One region of the Bacteroides sp. NSJ-39 genome, then DNA from elsewhere that is predicted to be linked to it. Evidence: riboswitches for the same ligand, from Rfam matches in the RefSeq annotation. Region 1 holds a riboswitch; the other holds the start of a gene.
What was found. Region 1 has a riboswitch for cobalamin ahead of H8S63_RS10515 (TonB-dependent siderophore receptor). Riboswitches for the same ligand answer to the same signal wherever they lie in the genome.
Positions count from the first base shown of each region.

Region 2: another riboswitch for cobalamin. It lies ahead of accC (acetyl-CoA carboxylase biotin carboxylase subunit); the one in region 1 lies ahead of H8S63_RS10515 (TonB-dependent siderophore receptor).

Region 1 covers NZ_JACOOB010000007.1:148,469-159,636, forward strand. The annotation lists partial or broken gene H8S63_RS10480 (glycoside hydrolase family protein) at 1-65, shown strand, start outside; gene H8S63_RS10485 (histidinol-phosphatase) at 382-1,221, opposite strand; gene H8S63_RS10490 (ABC-F family ATP-binding cassette domain-containing protein) at 1,289-3,157, opposite strand; gene H8S63_RS10495 (DUF3805 domain-containing protein) at 3,190-3,996, opposite strand; gene H8S63_RS10500 (hypothetical protein) at 4,034-5,227, opposite strand; gene H8S63_RS10505 (response regulator transcription factor) at 5,465-6,151, shown strand; gene H8S63_RS10510 (ATP-binding protein) at 6,164-7,945, shown strand; cobalamin riboswitch at 8,032-8,236, shown strand; gene H8S63_RS10515 (TonB-dependent siderophore receptor) at 8,406-10,445, shown strand; gene H8S63_RS10520 (YncE family protein) at 10,448-11,168, shown strand, end outside.
Region 2 covers NZ_JACOOB010000006.1:114,628-125,795, forward strand. The annotation lists gene H8S63_RS09050 (SDR family NAD(P)-dependent oxidoreductase) at 480-1,259, shown strand; gene pncB (nicotinate phosphoribosyltransferase) at 1,412-2,587, shown strand; gene H8S63_RS09060 (co-chaperone YbbN) at 2,725-3,048, opposite strand; cobalamin riboswitch at 3,219-3,423, shown strand; gene accC (acetyl-CoA carboxylase biotin carboxylase subunit) at 3,555-5,066, shown strand; gene H8S63_RS09070 (acetyl-CoA carboxylase biotin carboxyl carrier protein subunit) at 5,089-5,598, shown strand; gene H8S63_RS09075 (acyl-CoA carboxylase subunit beta) at 5,619-7,154, shown strand; gene H8S63_RS09080 (N-acetylmuramoyl-L-alanine amidase) at 7,726-8,724, opposite strand; gene H8S63_RS09085 (O-acetylhomoserine aminocarboxypropyltransferase/cysteine synthase family protein) at 8,853-10,133, shown strand; gene H8S63_RS09090 (beta-glycosidase) at 10,320-11,168, shown strand, end outside.

The DNA.
Region 1 (11,168 bases):
CCACGCATACTTTCTTTGCCACAATGGATGGTACCGGTGGATTTGAGAATGCTACAAAATCATGAAATATGGTGATTCCTTTGAAGTAACGGATAAAAATGCCTTTTTTAAAGAACAGCAGGAAATAGCATCTGATTTACTTGGAAAACTCGAGCAACAGGAGTATCTTTGTATCAGATACAATGGTATTCGATATTAGCATAAAATCTTCAACAACGCCGATTAGAAAAACATTAGGTTATTCTAAAGCCATCAAAGGCCTATTAGCAGAGCCGCTTTATAACACAATGGAAGGGTTGGATACTATTAACCGAAACAAAAACAGGACAGCCGTTTCAAGTCATTACTTGAAACGGCTGTCCTGTTTTTGTTATATGTTCTTTACAGAATTTCCTTGTCTTCCCACTTTCCGCCGTGCCACTCCACTACCGATGTGAAACCTGCCTTTTTCAAAGCAGCCAATGCTTCGGCACGTCCATTATTAATCCGTTCCGGATAGTGCGCATCACTATTTACCTGCACCCGAATACCCAGTTCCTTTAGGAAAGAGAAATAACGTCCATTCGGATAGAACGTACCCAGTTCGTGATAAGACTTGGTATTGATTTCCACAATATAACCGCGCTCGGCAATCGCCGCAAAGTAATCACGGACCAACGTATCATACCATGCTTCATCCAGCAAACCCGGACGATAGCAGGAAGCGTTATAGTGCATTTTATCGGCATGACCTACGATGTCGAAACCACCCAACTCCAACATACGGAGCAGATTCTTATAATATAGGCGGACAACGAAATCAAGATCGCCACCAAAATGCGCATCAACCAATTCACGGAAATGATCTGCCGGGGTATCAATATCTACCACCTTTCCTTCCGGAGAGTACAGCATATGAACGGAACCGATGCGATAGTCAAGAGGCAATTCTTGGAAACGCGACAACGAAGGATTGCTTTCCTCATTCAAATAGTCTATTTCAAGGCCGACAGCCAATTCTATCTCATCAGCATACTTTGCTTTAAGCCGGGAAAATTCGGAAAGATAATCATCCATCCGATCCCACTCCATCGTCCATGCAGTAGAGAATGGAAGCGGAGCATGAGAGGAAATGCCGTATGAAGAAAAACCTTCACTAATGGCAAAACGAATGAAATCTTCCATATTGGCTCGTCCGTCGCAATACAGACAATGGCTATGATAATTAGTCAAGTTTGTCATCTCTTCGGTTTATTCAAGGGTTATTCAAGTTATACCGGTTATTCATTTTTCTTACTATCGACATTGCTTAGCTTTCTATCTCACTGAGTTCCAGCCAACGCATTGTTTTCTCATCGATCAGATCATTCACTTCGGGCAAACGTTTCGATTTCTCCGTCAGTTCGTCAACAGAAAGGGTACCACTACAAAGAAGCTCCTCAATCTGCGCCTTTTCGGATTCCAGCTCGGCTATATCTTTCTCTAATTGTTCAAATTCGCGCTTCTCCTTGAAACTCATCTTACGCTTGTCGTTCAGACGGACACGGGCAGTCTTTTCCTCTTGCGGCTTTTCGGCTTCTTTCTCCTTTTGCGCTTTTGCTTCTTTCCAATCACGGTAATCACTATAATTGCCGGGAAAATCGCGAATATCTCCCTGTCCGTTGAAAACCATCAAGTGGTCTACGACCTTATCCATAAAATAACGGTCGTGGGAAACCACAATCACACAACCTTTGAAGTTCTGAAGATACTCTTCGAGCACATTCAGCGTAATAATATCAAGATCGTTAGTCGGTTCATCCAGCACAAGGAAATTAGGATTGCGCATCAAGACAGTGCACAAATACAGGCGGCGGCGTTCGCCCCCACTCAGTTTATAGACATAGCTGTGCTGGGTCTCGGGAGTGAACAGGAAATGTTGCAGAAATTGCGAAGCGGTCAACTTTTTCCCATTTCCCAGCTCTATGACTTCGGCAATATCCTGTATCACGTCAATCACTTTCATTTGCTCGTCAAACTGGAGTCCGTCCTGCGAGTAATAACCGAAACGAACCGTTTCACCAATATCCACCGTACCGCTATCAGGCTGTACCTGTCCCATCAATATTTTGATGAAAGTCGATTTGCCGGTTCCGTTGTTTCCCACAATCCCCATCTTCTCATAACGGGAAAAGATATAGGAGAAATCATCCAGAATCTTTAAATCCCCGAAACTCTTGAACAAATGGTCGGCTTCGAATATCTTACTTCCTATATACGATGCTTTCACTTCCAGCTTTACGTTATCGTTGCGGAGCCGTTGTTTCGCCACTTTCTCCAATTCGTAGAAAGCCTCCTCACGGTAACGGGCTTTGTGTCCGCGCGCTTGCGGCATTCGGCGCATCCAGTCGAGTTCCGTACGGTAAAGGTTGTTGGCTCGTTCTATTTCCACACTTTTAGCGTCTATCCGTTCCTGTCGCTTTTCGAGGTAATAGCTATAATTTCCTTTATATTGATACACTTGCCGATTGTCTATTTCGATAATTTCCGAACAGACACGGTCGAGGAAATAACGGTCGTGAGTCACCATCAGCAGACTGAGATTGGTACGGCGAAGATAATCTTCGAGCCATTCGGTCATATCCAGATCCAAATGGTTGGTAGGCTCGTCAAGAATCAACAGCTCCGGTTCGGTAATCAGTGCATTTGCCAAAGCTACACGCTTCAATTGCCCACCGGAAAGCTGCTTCACCTTTTGGTCAAAGTTACGAATCTTAAGTTGCGAAAGGATTTGCTTCGCTTTCTGCTCATACTCCCACGCTTTCTCATGGTCCATACGAACCAGAAGATCCTCCAGTCCCGGATGTCCTTCCGTTTCCATACAACGCTCGTATTCTTTTATCAGTTCAACGGTACTGTTGCCATGATGGAAACAGGCTTCCAGCACGGTTAATTCTTCGGGATACTGCGGGTCCTGCTCCAGATAATCCACCCGAAGGTCGCGTCTGAAAACAATGCTTCCACTATCATAGCCCTCTTTTCCGGCGATGATATTCAGCAGCGTAGTCTTTCCGCTGCCGTTCTTTGCTATTAATCCGACACGCTGCCCCTCAGCAATGCCAAAAGATATATTTTCAAAAAGGACCAAGTCACCGAAGGACTTGGTCAGGTTATCTATCTGTAAATAAGGTACTGTCACGTAAGTAAGTGATTAGGAGTTAGCGATTAAGGTTAGTCGGCAGTGAGCGCAGACTTATAAGTTTCTATGACGTTGCAAGATTCTCCGGCCTTTATTCTGCTCCATGTCAGTTTCATCGGGTCGATAATGCCGTTCTTATATTGAAGAACCGGCGCTTCCCGGTTGCCGTCAATCAATGTCTTCCATTCCATACCGTCCACTTCATTGGCAAGGATCGTGCAGATCGTAATACCGATAGCCAGCCACTCGTCTTTTTTCTTCGGACCGATCTTACCGCTGTCAATCATCTGCTGGAGTTTTTCGAGGTCATCTTCCGTTCCTTGAAAATCTTTCTTCAATTCCTGCTTCACGGTAGATACCGTCCATTCATATCCTTCATTAATCTGATAGATTTCGGAAAGGCGGACGGGAATCAACTCGGCCGGATACTTCTGTCCTTCCTTACGTATCTCCAACGTGGCAATGACTTCTTCGGCTTCTTTCACCACTCCACCTTTGGGTACGGTAAACGAGCATTCGAAAGCAATATCGTCAATGCCTGTAATCCATACATGGGATGTATAGTAAGTTCCTTCTTCCTGGAACATCTCTTTGCTATACGCACATTCCAACGCCCCGACCTTCACCAACGAAGCCGAATCGTTCTCTTTCAGTTCCTGCCGGATGGCTTCTTTGCCATAACCGGCTTTACCTTTGAATGCGGATATACGAAAATTACCCGACCACACATCGGGATTATAGAAGAGAAAAGAGCCTTCGCCATCCTCAAACTCGTTCCAGTCCGAAGGATAGTTCATCGAAAACCATGCTCCGGGAGAGATAAATTTCTTGCCTTGCATTCTTTTTCTACATTTGATTACTTGGCAAAAGTACGAATTATTTTCCTATCGGCTGTATTTTCCGGCGTACTTCTTTGGAGATTTCCAAAAACATATAGTTCAACTTTCCGGAATGAATACCTTCTTCGTTCTCCTTATACTTTTTATTGGCATATTGCTTTGATTTCTCGAAAGTCAGCAATGACATCTCGTTCTGTGATTTGCCTACCATCGTAGAATCCAGTTGTTCATCGGGAAAGAAATCATCCAGATCGACATCACCGATCATCGTCGTTTCCAGGAAGTTCATATCGGTATGCGAATTGTCGGTATAATAGCCTACAAACATATGTCCCGGCGTACGCACCAGGATAGGATCGATATTGATGGCACGAAGCAAAGAGGCAAACAGCACGCTGCCATCCACACAGTTAATCTGTGAAGATTCCAGCGCATCATCGAACGTACGGACACGCTGAGAGAACACGACATTGCTCGAAAGACTGGTATTGGAAACCGAACTGTAACGGAAATTCCGCTTCTGCAATATATTCCAAAGCGCATACACCTGCTTGTCTACGGCTCCTTTAGCCTTGCTTTGATAACCGAGAAAGCGATTCACAATGCGGGTATTCAACGCCTCACGAAGCAACTGATCGATCATCGGATTCTCTTCGTTGACGTAGGCGGCAAAGAAAATACCGGTATCATGAAACTTGGTCCCGTTCGCCACATAGCCCAACAGACATTCATTGACACTGCGCACGGAAAATGTACGCACCCGCTGTCCCAATTCTTTTCCGTTCATCTCCACTGTCACGGCAACGCTCACGGGTTCCGCCTGAAGGTTGTTCTTCAATGCTTCATAATTCCAGATTATATCCGGATAAATCGTATATTCCGTTCGTGGTTTGTTCAGAATAAACTCTGAGACGGAGCGGGAGAAGAAAGGAGTTTCAGCCACCTCAATCCTTACCCGGCTATATGCCGCCCGCGACTTTACCCGAATGGCAATGCAGGATTTCGGATTTCCCAGACTGGTGGAATCCGACGGGATAATGACTTGCGCATCGGTTGTGGCTACGGAAAGAATAGCCGAAGGAAAGATATTTCCTCCTAAATCATCAACAATCTCAAAACCGGGATTGAACGTGGTATATTTAAAGACGGACACTCCGCCAAGCAGAAGCAGCAACACAATAACCGCGCCAATCACTTCGCGTCTATGTCGTTTCAAGTCAACTTTTATCATCGTTTGTAGTATCTATTAATCAAACATCTCTATCTTTTCTCGCTAACAAAGATAACAAATAGCAAACGTTTTTTCCTCTTATAGCCCGCAAAAACTTCGATATTTTATTCTATCTGCAGGATTGGGAGGAATGTAACAAGATTGTAATATCTGTTTCATCTGACCGTAACAAAGTATCCTCATCTTTGCATCAAATAAAATAAAAACGTAACTTTGTCATACTAATACATATAGCTTATGAATGAAACCCGTATTCTAGTTGTCGACGATGAAGAAGACCTCTGCGAGATTCTGAAATTCAATCTTGAAAATGAAGGTTACGAGGTGGATACCGCAAACTCCGCCGAAGAGGCTTTGAAGATGGATATTTGTAGTTATCAGCTAATTCTTCTCGATGTGATGATGGGGGAAATCTCCGGATTCAAAATGGCGAACATGCTGAAAAAGGACAAGAAAACGGCAAAAGTGCCTATCATCTTTATCACAGCCAAAGATACTGAGAACGACACCGTGACCGGCTTCAATCTAGGCGCGGATGATTATATCTCGAAGCCATTTTCGCTGCGGGAGGTCATTGCCCGTGTAAAAGCTGTATTGAGACGCACGGCTGCAGCGGAAACAGAAAGAGTTCCCGAACGGCTTACTTACCAGACGCTCGTCATTGATATCACGAAAAAGAAGGTAAGTATCGACGAAGAAGAAGTGCCGTTGACTAAAAAAGAATTTGAAATATTGCTTCTGTTGGTACAGAATAAAGGACGGGTATTTTCACGTGAAGATATTCTGGCCCGTATCTGGAGCGACGAGGTATATGTACTCGACCGTACTATTGACGTAAATATCACCCGTCTGCGCAAGAAGATAGGAATATACGGCAAGTGCATCGTCACTCGTCTCGGATATGGATACTGTTTTGAAGCGTAATAACTACTCCCTATGAATCTGCCTGTAACTCAAAAACATTTCCTCTCTTTCAGCCGAAAGCTTTTTCTCTCGGTCATTTCACTGTTTCTGGTATTTGCCGTTTGCTTTATCGCGTATCAGTATCAACGTGAGCGGGAATATAAGGTGGAATTGCTGAACACAAAATTACAGGATTACAACAGCCGGCTCTATGAACAGTTGAGCAGGCAATCGCCGGACAGTTCAATTATCACCGGTTATATCAACAACCATATTCTGGAAGATTTACGTGTAACTCTTATTGATATAGACGGAAATGTGCTTTACGACAGTTATTCGAACCACAACGGGCAGATGGAGAACCATTTAGACCGTCCGGAAGTACAAAAGGCGCTGAAACAGGGAAATGGATATGACGTACGGCGTACTTCCGAGACGACCGGTGTCCCCTATTTTTATTCGGCTACACGTTACAAAGATTATATTGTCCGTTCGGCTCTACCTTATAATGTCAGCCTCATCAACAATCTGAAAGCCGACCCGCACTATTTATGGTTTACGGTCATTGTGACTCTGTTGCTGATGATTATTTTCTATAAGTTCACGAATAAATTGGGAACTTCCATCAACCAGCTTCGCGAGTTCGCCATGCGTGCCGACCGGAACGAGCCTATCGAAATGGCTATGCAATCAGCTTTCCCACATAACGAACTGGGGGAAATATCACAACATATCATACAAATATACAAGCGGCTGCACGAGACCAAAGAGGCACTTTACATCGAACGTGAGAAATTGATCACCCATCTCCAGATCTCGCATGAAGGACTGGGAGTATTTACAAAAGACAAAAAGGAGATTCTGGTCAACAACCTCTTTACCCAATACAGTAATCTGATTTCAGACTCCAACCTGGAAACTACGGAAGAAGTCTTTGCTATCAGCGAACTGAAAGAGATCATCCACTTCATCAACAAGAACCAAAGACAGCGTTCGGGAGGAAAAGATGAAAAGAGAATGTCTATCACAATCAATAAAAACGGACGAACCTTTATCGTGGAATGTATCATCTTTCAAGATGCCAGCTTTGAGATTTCGATCAATGATGTCACTCAGGAAGAAGAACAGATAAACTTGAAACGGCAATTGACACAGAACATAGCCCACGAATTGAAAACTCCTGTCAGCAGTATTCAAGGGTATCTGGAGACGATTGTCAGCAACGAGAATATCCCACGTGAGAAAATAAATGTTTTTCTGGAACGTTGCTATGCCCAAAGTAACCGACTGAGCCGGTTGCTGCGGGATATATCCGTACTAACCCGCATGGACGAAGCTGCCAACATGATTGATATGGAACGGGTGGATATCAGCTTATTGGTGGGCAATATTATCAATGAGGTTGCGCTGGAACTGGACGAGAAGCATATCACGGTTGTCAATTCCTTAAAGAAGAGCATACAAATCAAAGGAAATTATTCGCTGATTTATTCCATATTCCGCAATCTGATGGATAATGCCATTGCATACGCCGGAACAAATATCCAAATCAATATAAACTGTTTCCGCGAAGATGAAGGTTTCTACTATTTCAGCTTTGCCGATACCGGTGTGGGTGTGTCACCCGAACATCTGAACCGACTCTTTGAACGCTTCTACCGGGTAGACAAAGGACGGTCACGGAAATTAGGCGGGACAGGATTGGGATTGGCCATTGTAAAGAATGCGGTTATCATTCACGGGGGAAGTATCTCTGCGAAAAATAATCAGGGAGGCGGACTGGAATTTGTATTTACATTGGCAAAAGAGAGATAAACCACTTAAAAAGCCATTACCGCACAAGCTGTTGAAGAATATCTGTTATTACATCCATAACTCCTTGCAAAAAACAAATAAACTACCTATCTTTGCCGCGCATTGGTTCGCAGACCTCACACGGGGAAAGCGATTAAAAGGGAATCAGGTGTAAATCCTGAACAGTCCCGCTGCTGTAAGTTCTATATTATGTTGCAAGCAACCTACTTTTAGCCACTGGAAGAAGAATTTCCGGGAAGGCGCTCGCAACAGGAACAAGTCAGAAGACCTGCCATGCAACCAATTTCACTGCTTTCGAGGAAAAAGCGTTGAATCTAATGAACCGGACAATTCCGTCTATCATTTCATTCATCATTCTGATTCAGAGAAAGTATGTTTTAATAAACTCTGCCAAAAGTTTATTTATGCGTGTCCGGTCGAAGGGATTTCGCCCGGACACTTTTAAACCTAAAAAGAGGAAATGGAAAAGAGGACTTTAGCAATCTTTGCAGTAAGCTGCAACCTGTTTTTATCGACTTCACTTTTTGCACAACAGCAAAGGGTGGATACCGCACGTACCTATTACATCCCCGAAATAACCGTTTCCGATATTTATCAGACCCGTGAGGTTCGCTCTACCGCTCCATTACAGATATTTTCTAAAGACGCTTTAAAGAATCTGAATGCCCTGCAGGTTTCCGATGCCGTGAAACATTTTGCAGGAGTAATTGTGAAAGATTACGGGGGGATCGGCGGACTGAAAACGATATCCATACGAAGTCTGGGTGCGCAACATACTGCTGTAGGTTACGATGGAATCACACTGACTGACTGTCAAACAGGACAAATCGACCTTGGACGTTTCTCTCTCGATAATGTCGACCAACTGTCGTTGAGTAACGGTCAAAGCGACAACATCTTCCAGCCTGCCCGTTTCTTTGCTTCAGCAGGGATACTGAATATACAAACACTCACTCCCCGATTTGAGGACGGAAAGCACACGAATATAAGTGCGTCTTTCAAGACCGGTTCATGGGGATTGGTCAATCCCAGTCTGTTATTGGAACAACGGATCAGTCGGAAATGGACTGTATCTGCCAACGGCGAATGGATGTCATCGGACGGGCATTATCCATATACTTTATATTACGGAAATGAAGAAGGGGATCTGAGTTCACGGGAAAAGCGAAAGAACACGGATGTACAGACATTTCGTGCAGAAGCCGGGCTTTACGGAAACTTCTCCGACAAAGAACAATGGAGGCTAAAAGCCTATTATTTCCAATCTTCCCGCGGATTGCCCAATGCCACAACTTTCTATTATACTCATTCTTCACAACGTCTTTGGGACAAGAACACATTTATTCAAAGTCAATACAAGAAAGAATTTAACCGGCAATGGGTGTTCCAGACTTCTGCCAAGTGGAATTGGAGCTATCAACGTTATTTAGATCCCGACTACAAAGGTTCTACCGGAGAAATAGAGAACAGTTATTACCAGCAGGAGTATTACCTTTCGGGGTCCGTGCTTTACAGGTTATTGAATAATTTGTCTTTTTCGTTTTCTTCTGACGGAAGTATCAACACGATGAATGCCAATCTGAATGACTTTGCCCATCCTACGCGCTATTCGTGGCTGACAGCTTTTGCGGGAAAGTATGTAAACAATTGGCTTACTCTCTCTGCATCCGCTTTGGCAACTGTCATCTACGAGCAGGCCGATAAAGGGGGAAGTGCAGGTAATCACCGTAAACTTTCTCCGTATGTCAGCGCTTCGTTCAAGCCTTTCGACAAGGAAGAATTCCGTATCAGAATTTTCTACAAAGATATCTTTCGCCTGCCAAGCTTCAACGATTTATACTACGGTGAAACTGGAAACAACAAGTTGAAACCGGAGAATGCACGGCAGTATAATATAGGTCTGACATACAGTAAGGATGTATGCCCGTTCCTGCCTTATCTCTCGGCAACTGTTGATGCGTATTACAACAAGATAACGGATAAAATCATTGCCTATCCTACCAAGAACCTTGCTGTCTGGAGTATGAGAAATCTCGGCAGTGTAGAAATCAAAGGCATTGATGTCACAGGTAGCGTGTCCCTCCAGCCTTGTGAAAAGCTCCGTATCAATCTTTCGGGGAATTATACATACCAACAGGCTTTGGATGTAACCAACCCCGACCCTGCTTCCGAAGAAGGGAGAACTTACAAACATCAGATAGCTTATACCCCCCGTGTTTCCGGTTCGGGACAGGTAGGTATCGAAACGTCTTGGGTTAATTTATCTTACTCATTCCTGTTCTCAGGAAAACGATATACACAAGGAGAAAATATCACAGAGAATAGAATGGAGAGTTATAGTGACCACAGTATCTCTGTGGGGAGGGAGTTAACTATACGGAAGATTAATACTTCTATTCATATAGAAGTATTAAATATAGCCAATAACAATTATGAGATTATCAAGAACTTTCCAATGCCCGGACGTTCTGTTAGAGCAACGTTCAGTATCAAATATTAACTATGAAACAAATAACTATAAATAGAAAATATATATTGCAGACATGGTTATGGATGCTCTTACTGTTATTCATTGCCTGTGATGATATGGAGGACAAGCCATCTATCCCCAACATTGATGGCAGTAATATCTCCGAAACCGGAACTGCAGAGCTATATATATTAAGCGAAGGATTGTTTAACTTGAATAACAGTTCTTTGGCCCGTTATTCGTTCAAAAAGGGAAAGCTTACTAAAAATTACTTCAAGGACCTAAACAAACGAGGGTTGGGTGATACAGCCAATGATATGGCATTATATGGTGGCAAATTATACATTGTAGTCAATGTATCCAGTACCATTGAAGTAATAGACTTCCAAACAGGAGTTTCTATCAAACAAATCCCTATGCTGGCAGAAAACGGCAGTTCACGACAGCCACGCCATATCACGTTTCATAAAGACAAGGCATACGTATGTTCATACGATGGTACCGTTGCACGGATCGACACTACTTCCTTAGAAATAGATGCCTTGACAAAAGCCGGAAGAAACCCGGAAAATATCTGTATACAAAATGACAAACTATATGTATCCAATTCCGGTGGTTTGGATTATTCTGCAGGCTTAGGTGTAGACAATACAGTTTCCGTGATTGACATCACTTCCTTTACAGAAATAAAGAAAGTAACAGTCGGTCCCAATCCCGGATGTATTGTACCAGGACCAGACGAAACAGTTTATG
Region 2 (11,168 bases), on a different contig from region 1:
AAGTAACACGGCTAATCTGATTAGGCAGAAAAAGAAATAAAAATAGTATTTGGCTCCTTCCCGCACCGTATAGAGCTCAAACCGATTTTTCAGACTGATCCATTTAATCTCTTCGGTCTGCAGTTGACTTACAGGCATAAAAAAAGGCTATCTATCCCAGACAGCCAATCTTTTGTTAACCTTAAATCTAATACTATGAAAAACACAGTACAAAGATACGGACTTTCCGGTTATCTCCAAATTTTGAGACCAAAGCAGCGTACCTTATAACATGGTTTAATAGAATCAGAGCTGTATTAACAAATAAGAGTCCAGGCATTAACATTTAACAGTTTTCTTAAATAATCAGAGCGTAAAACTGGAAAAGATGCAAAAGTTTTCGAATCGAACACCTTATCTTATTAAAGAGAGTTTATGAGGGCTAACAAATTCCTCTGCCAGCTGTTTCTAATAGAAGGTAATCATCAAATTCCCATTATATGAACAGATTCGAAAATAAAGTAGTTGTCATCACTGGTGCCGCCAGTGGTATCGGCGAAGCAACCACACGCCGCATTGTCTCCGAAGGAGGCAAAGTAGTCATCGCTGACCATTCCGAGAAAAGAGCGGAGCAGCTTGCCAACGAACTCACGCACGCAGGGGCCGACGTGCGTCATGTCTATTTCTCCGCCACCGAACTCCAAAGTTGCAAAGAGTTGATTGATTTTTCCATGAATGAATATCAAAGAATAGACGTACTGATTAATAATGTAGGAGGAACTGATCCCAAACGTGACCTTAGCATCGAGAAGCTGGACATCAACTACTTTGACGAAGCATTCCATCTGAATCTCTGCTGCACGATGTATCTTTCCCAACAGGTCATTCCTATCATGACTGCCAATGGTGGCGGAAACATTGTCAACGTAGCTTCCATAAGCGGACTTACGGCTGATGCCAACGGTACTTTATACGGCGCCAGCAAAGCGGGTGTCATCAACCTGACGAAATATATCGCTACTCAAATGGGAAAGAAAAACATCCGTTGCAACGCCGTAGCTCCGGGGCTGGTACTTACTCCCGCTGCATTGGACAACCTGAATGAGGATGTACGTAATATCTTCCTCGGTCAATGTGCCACTCCTTATCTGGGAGAACCGGAGGATGTTGCAGCTACCATCGCTTTTTTGGCTTCGAACGATGCCAGATACATCACCGGACAAACGATTGTGGTGGATGGCGGACTGACCGTCCATAATCCGACAGTGGCGTTATCATAAAACAACCGGACACCGTATTATCGGTAAAGATGACAGGTTATTAACCGGCAACCATTACAAAAAATAATCTCTTTTTCCTTGATGTTACCGATAGGAAACATATCTTTGTGACCAACTAAAACGTATGGAGATTAGAATAAAGAACGAATGTCATGATTGTTAAGACATTACTAGATACCGATCTTTATAAGTTTACCACATCGTATGCTTATATCAAACTGTTTCCCTATGCAATGGGCACGTTTAGTTTCAACGACCGGAATGAAACTCAATATACCGAAGATTTCCTGAAGGCACTCAAGGCAGAGATCAAGAATCTTAGTCAGTTGAGGTTTACGGAAGAGGAGCTGGAATATATGACGAAAAACTGCAGATTCCTTCCGAGAGTCTACTGGGAGTGGTTGTCTTCTTTTCGTTTCGATCCGAATAAGATTGATATTCATCTGGATGAAGCTTGTCATCTCCACATCGAAGTGACTGACTTGCTTTATAAAGTGACTTTATACGAAGTGCCTTTGCTCGCGATTGTCTCTGAAATCAAAAACCGTTTCTTTGGCAATATAGCAGACATGAACGAGATTCTTTGCAAGCTGTCGGAGAAAATAGAATTATCGAATCAACATCAGCTCCGCTTTTCCGAATTCGGCACACGGAGAAGATTCTCCATTGATGTGCAGGAAACGGTTATCAAGAAGCTGAACGAAACAGCGCAATATTGCACCGGAACTTCCAACTGTAACTTTGCAATGAAATATGGAATGAAAATGATGGGAACTCATCCACATGAATGGTTTATGTTTCACGGAGCACAGTTCGGATATAAACATGCCAACTATATGGCACTCGAAAACTGGGTGAATGTTTATGACGGTGATTTAGGTATCGCACTTTCCGATACATATACTTCCGGCATCTTCCTTAGCAACCTTAGCCGTAAACAAGCCAAACTTTTCGATGGAGTGCGGTGTGATTCCGGCAATGAATTTGAGTTTATCGATAAGCTGGTTGCCCGCTACAAAGAGTTGGGAATCGACGCGACAACCAAAACCATCGTATTCAGCAATGCCCTAGACTTTACAAAAGCATTGGATATTCAAGAATACTGCAAAAACAAAATCCGCTGCTCTTTCGGGATCGGTACCAATCTCACCAACGATACCGGGTTCGAACCTTCGAACATCGTGATGAAACTGACACAATGTAAGATGAATGTCAATCAGGAATGGAGGGAATGTATCAAACTGTCTGATGATGAAGGAAAACATACCGGCAGCCTTGAAGAGGTACAGGCTTGCCTGTATGAGTTACGGCTCAACAGAAAGCAATAAAAATAAAGAAAAGCAGGAAGTACCTCACCGGAGAATACTTTCTGCTTTTCTTTATGCATATTAGAAGTATGCCAGACAAAGACATACCAGCATAGAATCAGCTACGCATATCATTGTAACAAACTATGCAATAATCGTCAGGATTTGAATCCTTTCACTGCTCTTTCCAATCTTTCCAAAGGTAATTCGCCGGATTGTCTCCAGAGCTGTTGTCCTTTTCTAAAAAGAATAAAGGTAGGAGTCGACTCAACTGTATAGAAATCTGTAAGGGCAGGTTCCTGATCAATGTCTACCAATACCACTTCCAATGTTCCTTCCATCAGTTTCTTAAATTCTTCAACAACCGGTTTCATACGTTGGCAATGAGGACACCACGTTGCATAAAACTCTGCCATTACCCAATCACCGTTAGCCAGTTTCTCCTGATTTCTTTCTTCACAAGCTATTTTCTTTTCTTTCATACGAATATCTCCTTTTAATTAATTACTATCAACCTAACAATATCAGGAGAAATATAGTTTAGAAAAGTAGCAAGGTTATACACTAATTAAAGAATCCTTATTTAAAGATAAGCATTGCACAAAAATGAAACTTTCGTGCAAAAAAGGAACATCTTATTTAATATTTATTTATCTTTGCCCCCCGAAATGGTTCAGAATCCGTATCCAACGGACGACGATTAATAGGGAATCGGGTGTAAGTCCCGGACAGTCCCGCTGCTGTGAAGCTCTGTTCAATGTCTTATAATTGAACTAATTTAACGCCACTGATGTTAATCGGGAAGGCAAATAAGACAAGAGTCAGTCAGAAGACCTGCCATTTTGTGTAAGACGCTCCCCTCCTCGTGGGTTAGGAGAAAGAGCATCACTTGTTAAGCCCCAAATCAAAAAAATACTGTTTTTCGTCGGGTGGAGTATGTCCATTAGATGGGAAGACATTAATAAGTATGTACTTAATTGAAAAAAGTATGATAAAAAAAATCTTAGTAGCCAATCGCGGTGAAATTGCCGTAAGGGTGATGCGTTCCTGCCGGGAAATGGAGATAACGAGTATCGCTATCTTCTCCGAAGCAGACCGGACCGCGAAGCATGTGCTTTATGCAGACGAAGCTTATTGCGTAGGGTCGGCAGCATCCAAAGAGAGTTATCTGAATATAGAAAAAATCATCGAAGTGGCGAAAGCAGCTCATGCGGACGCCATCCATCCGGGTTACGGCTTCTTGTCCGAGAATGCTACCTTCGCCCGTCGATGTCAGGAAGAAGGAATCATCTTTATCGGACCCAATCCGGAAACAATGGAAGCCATGGGGGATAAAATTGCTGCCCGTATCAAAATGATCGAGGCGGGAGTACCCGTTGTTCCCGGCACACAAGACAACCTGAAAAGCGTGGAAGAAGCCATAGAGCTTTGCAATAAAATCGGCTATCCGGTGATGCTGAAAGCGTCTATGGGCGGTGGCGGAAAGGGTATGCGCCTCATCCACAATGCCGAAGAAGTAGAAGAAGCTTATACCACTGCCAAGAGCGAATCGTTGTCTTCCTTTGGTGACGACACGGTTTATCTGGAGAAGTTCGTTGAAGAGCCTCATCACATCGAGTTCCAGATTCTTGGTGACAAGCATGGAAATGTCATTCATCTGTGCGAACGCGAATGTTCCGTGCAACGCCGTAACCAGAAAATCGTGGAAGAGACTCCTTCGGTTTTCGTCACTCCCGAACTGCGGAAAGATATGGGTGAAAAGGCGGTAGCTGCAGCTAAAGCGGTGAACTATATCGGTGCGGGTACTATCGAATTTCTCGTTGACAAACACCGCAACTATTATTTCCTTGAGATGAACACCCGTTTACAGGTGGAGCATCCGATTACGGAAGAAGTAGTAGGTGTAGACCTTGTGAAAGAACAGATCAAAGTGGCGGACAACCAAGTACTCCAGCTGAAACAGGAAGATATCAAACAACGCGGACACGCCATCGAATGCCGTATTTGTGCCGAAGACACTGAAATGAACTTCATGCCAAGTCCCGGAATTATCAAACAGATTACGGAGCCGAACGGTATCGGTGTGCGCATTGACAGCTACGTGTACGAAGGATACGAGATACCCATCTATTATGACCCGATGATCGGCAAACTGATCGTATGGGCCACCAACCGCGATTATGCCATCGAACGCATGCGCCGCGTGCTCCACGAATATAAGTTGACCGGAGTGAAGAACAACATCAGTTATCTGCGTGCCATCATGGACACTCCCGATTTTGTGAAAGGGCACTACGACACAGGATTCATTGCCAAGAATGGCGAACACTTGAAACAATGTATCATGCGCACCAGCGAACGTGCTGAAAACATTGCCATGATTGCCGCATACATAGATTACCTGATGAATCTCGAAGAGAACAAAGGTGATGCAACGGATAACCGTCCTATCAGCAAATGGAAAGAGTTCGGACTGCACAAGGGAGTGTTGAGAATCTAATTTTAACAAAAAGAATTCAATTATGGAAATTCATATAGGAAACCGTGTGGCCGAAGTAGAGTTGGTCAGCAAGGAAGATAACAAGGTGGTGCTTACCATTGATGGAAAACCGTTTGAAGCAGATGTAGTGATGGCGGAAAACGGCACTTGCAACATCTTGATGGACGGACGCAGTTCGAATGCACAGCTGATTCGCCGTGATAACGGGAAAAGCTATAAAGTGAATACGCATTATAGCAGTTTCAATGTAGAAATTGTGGACAGCCAAGCGAAATATTTGCGGATGCGCAAGAAAGGGGAAGAGGAACAGAACGACTGCATCATTTCTCCGATGCCGGGCAAGGTAGTGAAAATACCTGTTGTAGTCGGTCAGGAAATGAAAGCGGGAGATACTGCCATCGTTATCGAAGCAATGAAGATGCAGAGCAACTACAAAGTGACTTCGGATTGCCGCATTAAAGAAATTCTGGTTCAAGAAGGTGATAGCATAACCGGCGAACAGACATTAATAACATTAGAACCGATTGCATAATAATAAGAACGGATTGCATTATGGAAGAAATGAATAAAGCATACGCCACGTTCGAGGAACGTGACCGCATCGCTTCTCTTGGTGGAGGCGTTGATAAAATAGAGAAGCAACATGAAAGCGGTAAAATGACTGCTCGCGAACGTATCGAGATGCTGCTCGATAAGGGTACTTTCGTTGAACTGGATAAGTTGATGGTTCACCGTTGTACGAACTACGGTATGGATAAGAACAAAATTCCGGGAGATGGTATCGTGTCCGGTTATGGAAAGGTAGACGGTCGCCAGGTGTTTGTTTACGCTTATGACTTTACAGTATATGGCGGCTCACTGTCAGCTTCCAATGCCAAAAAGATTGTGAAAGTACAACAACTTGCATTGAAGAACGGTGCCCCGATTATCGCTTTGAATGATTCGGGCGGTGCACGTATTCAGGAAGGGATCGAGAGCCTTTCCGGTTATGCTGATATTTTCTATCAGAACACAATGGCCAGCGGTGTGATTCCACAGATTTCGGCAATCCTGGGTCCTTGCGCTGGAGGTGCCTGCTACTCTCCTGCCCTGACCGATTTCATCTTTATGGTGAAAGAAAAAAGTCATATGTTTGTGACTGGTCCGGATGTAGTAAAAGCTGTGATTCATGAGGAAGTAAGTAAAGAAGAGCTGGGTGGCGCAATGACACATAGCAGCAAAAGCGGTGTGACTCACTTTATGTGCAATACCGAAGAAGAATTGCTGATGAGCATCCGTGAACTGCTTTCTTTCTTACCGCAGAATAATATGGATGAAGCTAAGAAAAAACCTTGCACTGACGAAACAAACCGCGAAGATACTTCTCTGGATACAATCGTTCCGGTAGATCCGAACGTTCCGTATGATATGAAAGATATTATCGAGCGAGTGGTAGACAACGGCTATTTCTTTGAAGTCATGCCGAACTTCGCCAAAAATATCATTATCGGTTTTGCTCGTCTGGCAGGACGTTCGGTAGGCATTGTCGCCAATCAACCCGCCTACCTTGCCGGAGTACTTGATATTGACGCCAGTGACAAAGCAAGTCGTTTTATCCGTTTCTGCGACTGTTTCAATATTCCATTGATTACATTCGAAGATGTTCCGGGATTCCTTCCGGGATATACGCAGGAAAACAACGGTATCATCCGTCACGGCGCAAAAATAGTTTATGCGTTCGCAGAAGCTACTGTTCCCAAACTGACTGTTATTACCCGCAAAGCTTACGGCGGCGCTTATATCGTAATGAACTCCAAGCAGACCGGAGCTGACGTAAACTTCGCTTATCCAAGTGCCGAAATCGCAGTGATGGGAGCAGACGGTGCTATCAATATCTTGTTCCGTAAGGCTGACGAAGCAACGAAAGCTAAAGAGCTGGAAGCTTACAAAGAAAAATTCGCAACTCCTTATCAAGCTGCCGAATTGGGATATATTGACGAAATCATTTATCCGAGACAGACTCGTAAACGTCTGATTCAGGCACTGGAGATGACAGAAAATAAGATGCAGACAAATCCGCCTAAGAAACACGGTAATATGCCCTTATAACAACTAGATAAGGTGCTGCAAGACAGCACCAGCCCAACGGACTTACGGAATATCCTACTATCATATCAGGACTTTCGTAAGTCCGTTTTTTTCCCGAAAGGTTCTTTCCGACCAATACCAAAAAACGGCACCTCGATTCACATCGCAGCACCGTCACAACACAAACACAAAATAAAACACGACAAAACTACTATGCAATCTTCCTGTTATGCCGGGGAGGCATATCTTGCTTGACTTATCTATATTCGCATACCCATAAGAAGCTTTATCAGGCGATTTGCATTATTATAACAAACAGTTATATGTTTTGTTCATGAGAAATCAAAAAAAATAAGGGAACACAACCGGACATTACTAAAAAACGGTACTCCGATTCACATCGCAGCACCGTCACAACACAAACACAAAATAAAACACGACAAAACTACTATGCAATCTTCCTGTTATGCCGGGGAGGCATATCTTGCTTGACTTATCTATATTCGCATACCCATAAGAAGCTTTATCAGGTGATTTGCATTATTAAAACAAACAGTTATATGTTTTGTTCATAAAAAACATACTCTTCTACTTATTTTTTCTCTTTATAATCCTTTAAAAAGCCATCCATCAGCCATTTAGCCAATGCCTGTCGGTTGGAATTTATCACTAACCGGCGTTGATCGAAAGTATTTTGAATATTGCCCAACTCCACAAAGACAGAAACGGGAGTGGTACGGGAAAGCACATACAGATTACGGCCACTCACAGTGCCGGAAAAGCCCCGGTTGGGCTGATGCTTATCATATTTCGATTCAAATGTATCTTTCATATTATTCGCCAACCGTTTGCTATGCGCTTTCTTGTTCGAATGATAGAAAAAGACATCAGTTTGCTTTCCCTTGCTTCGACTATCCACATGGATAAAGATAGCCCTGCAATAGGCATAGTTTTTACGGTCTTTCTGATATAAAGCGTTGATCTTATTGCAACGCTGCTGAAGACGTTGTACCTGATTCAATGGAATCGGATCCCCCATACAAGTTTCGCGCTTACTGTTGGACAGATACGATTCATCACGAATTCCATCCTTAGCGTCCTGAATGATAATACGCACATCAGCACCTTCCTGCATCAGAACACGCGCCAGACGAAGAGCAATATCATATGCATATTCGTCTTCGTGAAGCTCATGCCTTCCTGCCCGTCCGATAGCTCCGGGATCGGGACCGCCATGTCCGCTGACCACATAGAAACAAGCACCGGCAAGACGATTGGAAGTAACCTTGACATTTGCCAATTCCTTACCAAACAAAGGCTCGTTAATAGTAGTTCCCAAATTTGCGTTTTTTGATTTCTCTTTGGGAGGAATAATATAACTCACCCCTACTTTAAGTACATTCTTTTTCCCCAGTTTCTTTTTATTCAGCTCTATAAAATCATCCATATATTTTTGGGGAGAACGATTATGTCTCAATAAAAAAGCAGAGATACCCTCACCCGCCTTCGGGGTCGCTTTCTGCTGCGCCCAAAGTGCTGTTCCTGAGAAAAGAAAAGCTAAGAATAAAAGAATATAGAGTTTATTTTTCATATCTGCACAATTATCTCCTTCATGTGACTATCATTTCACTCATAAACAGGGCAAAAATACAATTATTTTCCCTACTTTTGCGCCATTAAAACATTTTTTGGAATAAATCACTAAAACCCGATAACATTATGGCAAAACAATTCAAGCCCGAAACCCTGTGCGTACAGGCAGGGTGGACGCCTAAAAAGGGCGAACCACGCGTATTGCCCATCTATCAAAGTACAACTTTCAAATATGATACCAGCGAACAAATGGCCCGCCTTTTCGATTTGGAAGATAGCGGTTACTTTTATACACGACTGCAAAATCCGACAAATGACGCTGTTGCCGCCAAGATTGCCGCTCTCGAAGGTGGTGTAGCCGCCATGTTGACTTCCAGTGGTCAGGCAGCCAACTTTTATGCCATTTTCAATATTTGCCAGGCCGGAGATCATTTTGTTTGTTCTTCCGCTATTTACGGCGGTACTTTCAACCTGTTCGGTGTGACAATGAAAAAACTAGGCATAGACGTTACTTTCGTCAATCCGGACGCCAGCGAAGAAGAAATTTCCGCAGCCTTCCAACCAAATACAAAAGCATTGTTCGGTGAAACTATTTCCAATCCTTCTCTCGAAGTGCTGGATATTGAGAAATTCGCCCGTATCGCTCACAATCACGGAGTACCTTTGATTGTGGATAATACTTTCCCTACCCCCATCAACTGTCGCCCGTTCGAATGGGGTGCCGACATCGTTGTTCACTCCACAACCAAATATATGGACGGACACGCTACCAGCGTAGGCGGTTGTGTAATTGACAGCGGTAACTTCGACTGGGACGCTCATGCAGACAAATTTCCGGGCCTTTGTACCCCTGACGAATCCTACCACGGACTGACTTATACCAAAGCATTTGGCAAAGGCGCTTATATAACCAAAGCTACCGCGCAACTGATGCGTGACTTGGGCAGCATCCAAAGCCCGCAAAATTCATTCTTATTGAATCTGGGACTCGAAACACTGCACCTCCGTATGCCACAGCATTGCCGCAATGCACAGAAAGTAGCCGAATACCTTTCCAAGAACGAGAAAGTGGCTTGGGTCAATTACTGTGGCCTGCCGGATAACAAATATTACGCTTTGGCACAAAAATATATGCCGAACGGTTCTTGTGGAGTAATCTCCTTCGGCCTGAAAGGGGGACGCGATGTTTCCATCAAGTTTATGGATTCACTGGAATTCATTGCTATCGTCACTCACGTTGCCGATGCACGTAGTTGCGTGCTTCATCCTGCAAGCCACACACATCGTCAGTTGTCGGACGAGCAGTTGATGGAAGCAGGTGTACGGCCTGACCTAATTCGTCTGTCCGTAGGAATCGAAAACGCAGATGATATCATCGCGGATATTGAACAGGCATTGAACGCATAAACATACCTAACAACCTAAAAATGAGTGGGTGTCAGAATTAAAACCAGCAATTGTCGGCTTTAATTCTGACACCTGCTCTTTTTGTTACATCAGTCGTAGTATCTGTTACATATTTGTTCCTCCATACCCCTCTTCTTTTTTACCTTTGTCACCAGTCAACTAATAAATAACACTTTGAATAAAGACATGAGAAACATTGTAAAGAAAACCACTCTGGTAAGTAGTTTAGTCCTCGCACTATCAGCAAACTCCATGTATGCCCAATCTTTCGAATGGATCAGCAGTACGGAAGGTAACACCTGGCAAAAATCGAAAGCCAAGCTACAAACGAATGCCGCACAAACTCCCATATTGGATGTCAGCGGTTCGGAAGAAGGGACTGTTTTCAAAGCTTGGGGAACTTGCTTCAACGAATTAGGATGGGATGCACTCAATATGCTTCCCCGTAAGGAACAGGAAACGATTCTTCACAAACTTTTCTCTCCCGAAGGAGAGCTGAGGTTCACAATGGGGCGCTTTTCCATGAATGCCAACGACTATGCACGTGACTGGTACAGCTGTGACGAAGTGCCCGGTGATTTCCAATTAAAATACTTCAATATCAACCGTGACAAAACAACTTTGATTCCTTTTATCAAAGCCGCCCAACAGTATAATCCCAACATGACTTTCTGGATGTCCCCATGGTCACCCCCTTCATGGATGAAAATCAATCATTACTATTCGGTACGCAGTGACCGTAATCAAAATCAAATGTCTCCCTTGTCGGACGTAGCCCTCTTTGAAGGCAGTAAAGAGAAAAACACGAAGGTTTTCCCGCAACAGCTAGCCGTGAATGATTATTTTATCCAAGACCCACGTTACCTGCAAACCTACGCCAATTACTTTTGCAAATTCATCGATGCTTACAAGCAACAAGGCATTGCCATTTCAATGGTGATGTTCCAAAATGAATCATGGAGCTACACCAACTATCCGGGTTGTGCATGGACGGCAGAAGGTATCATCCGTTTCAACACAGAATATCTCGCTCCT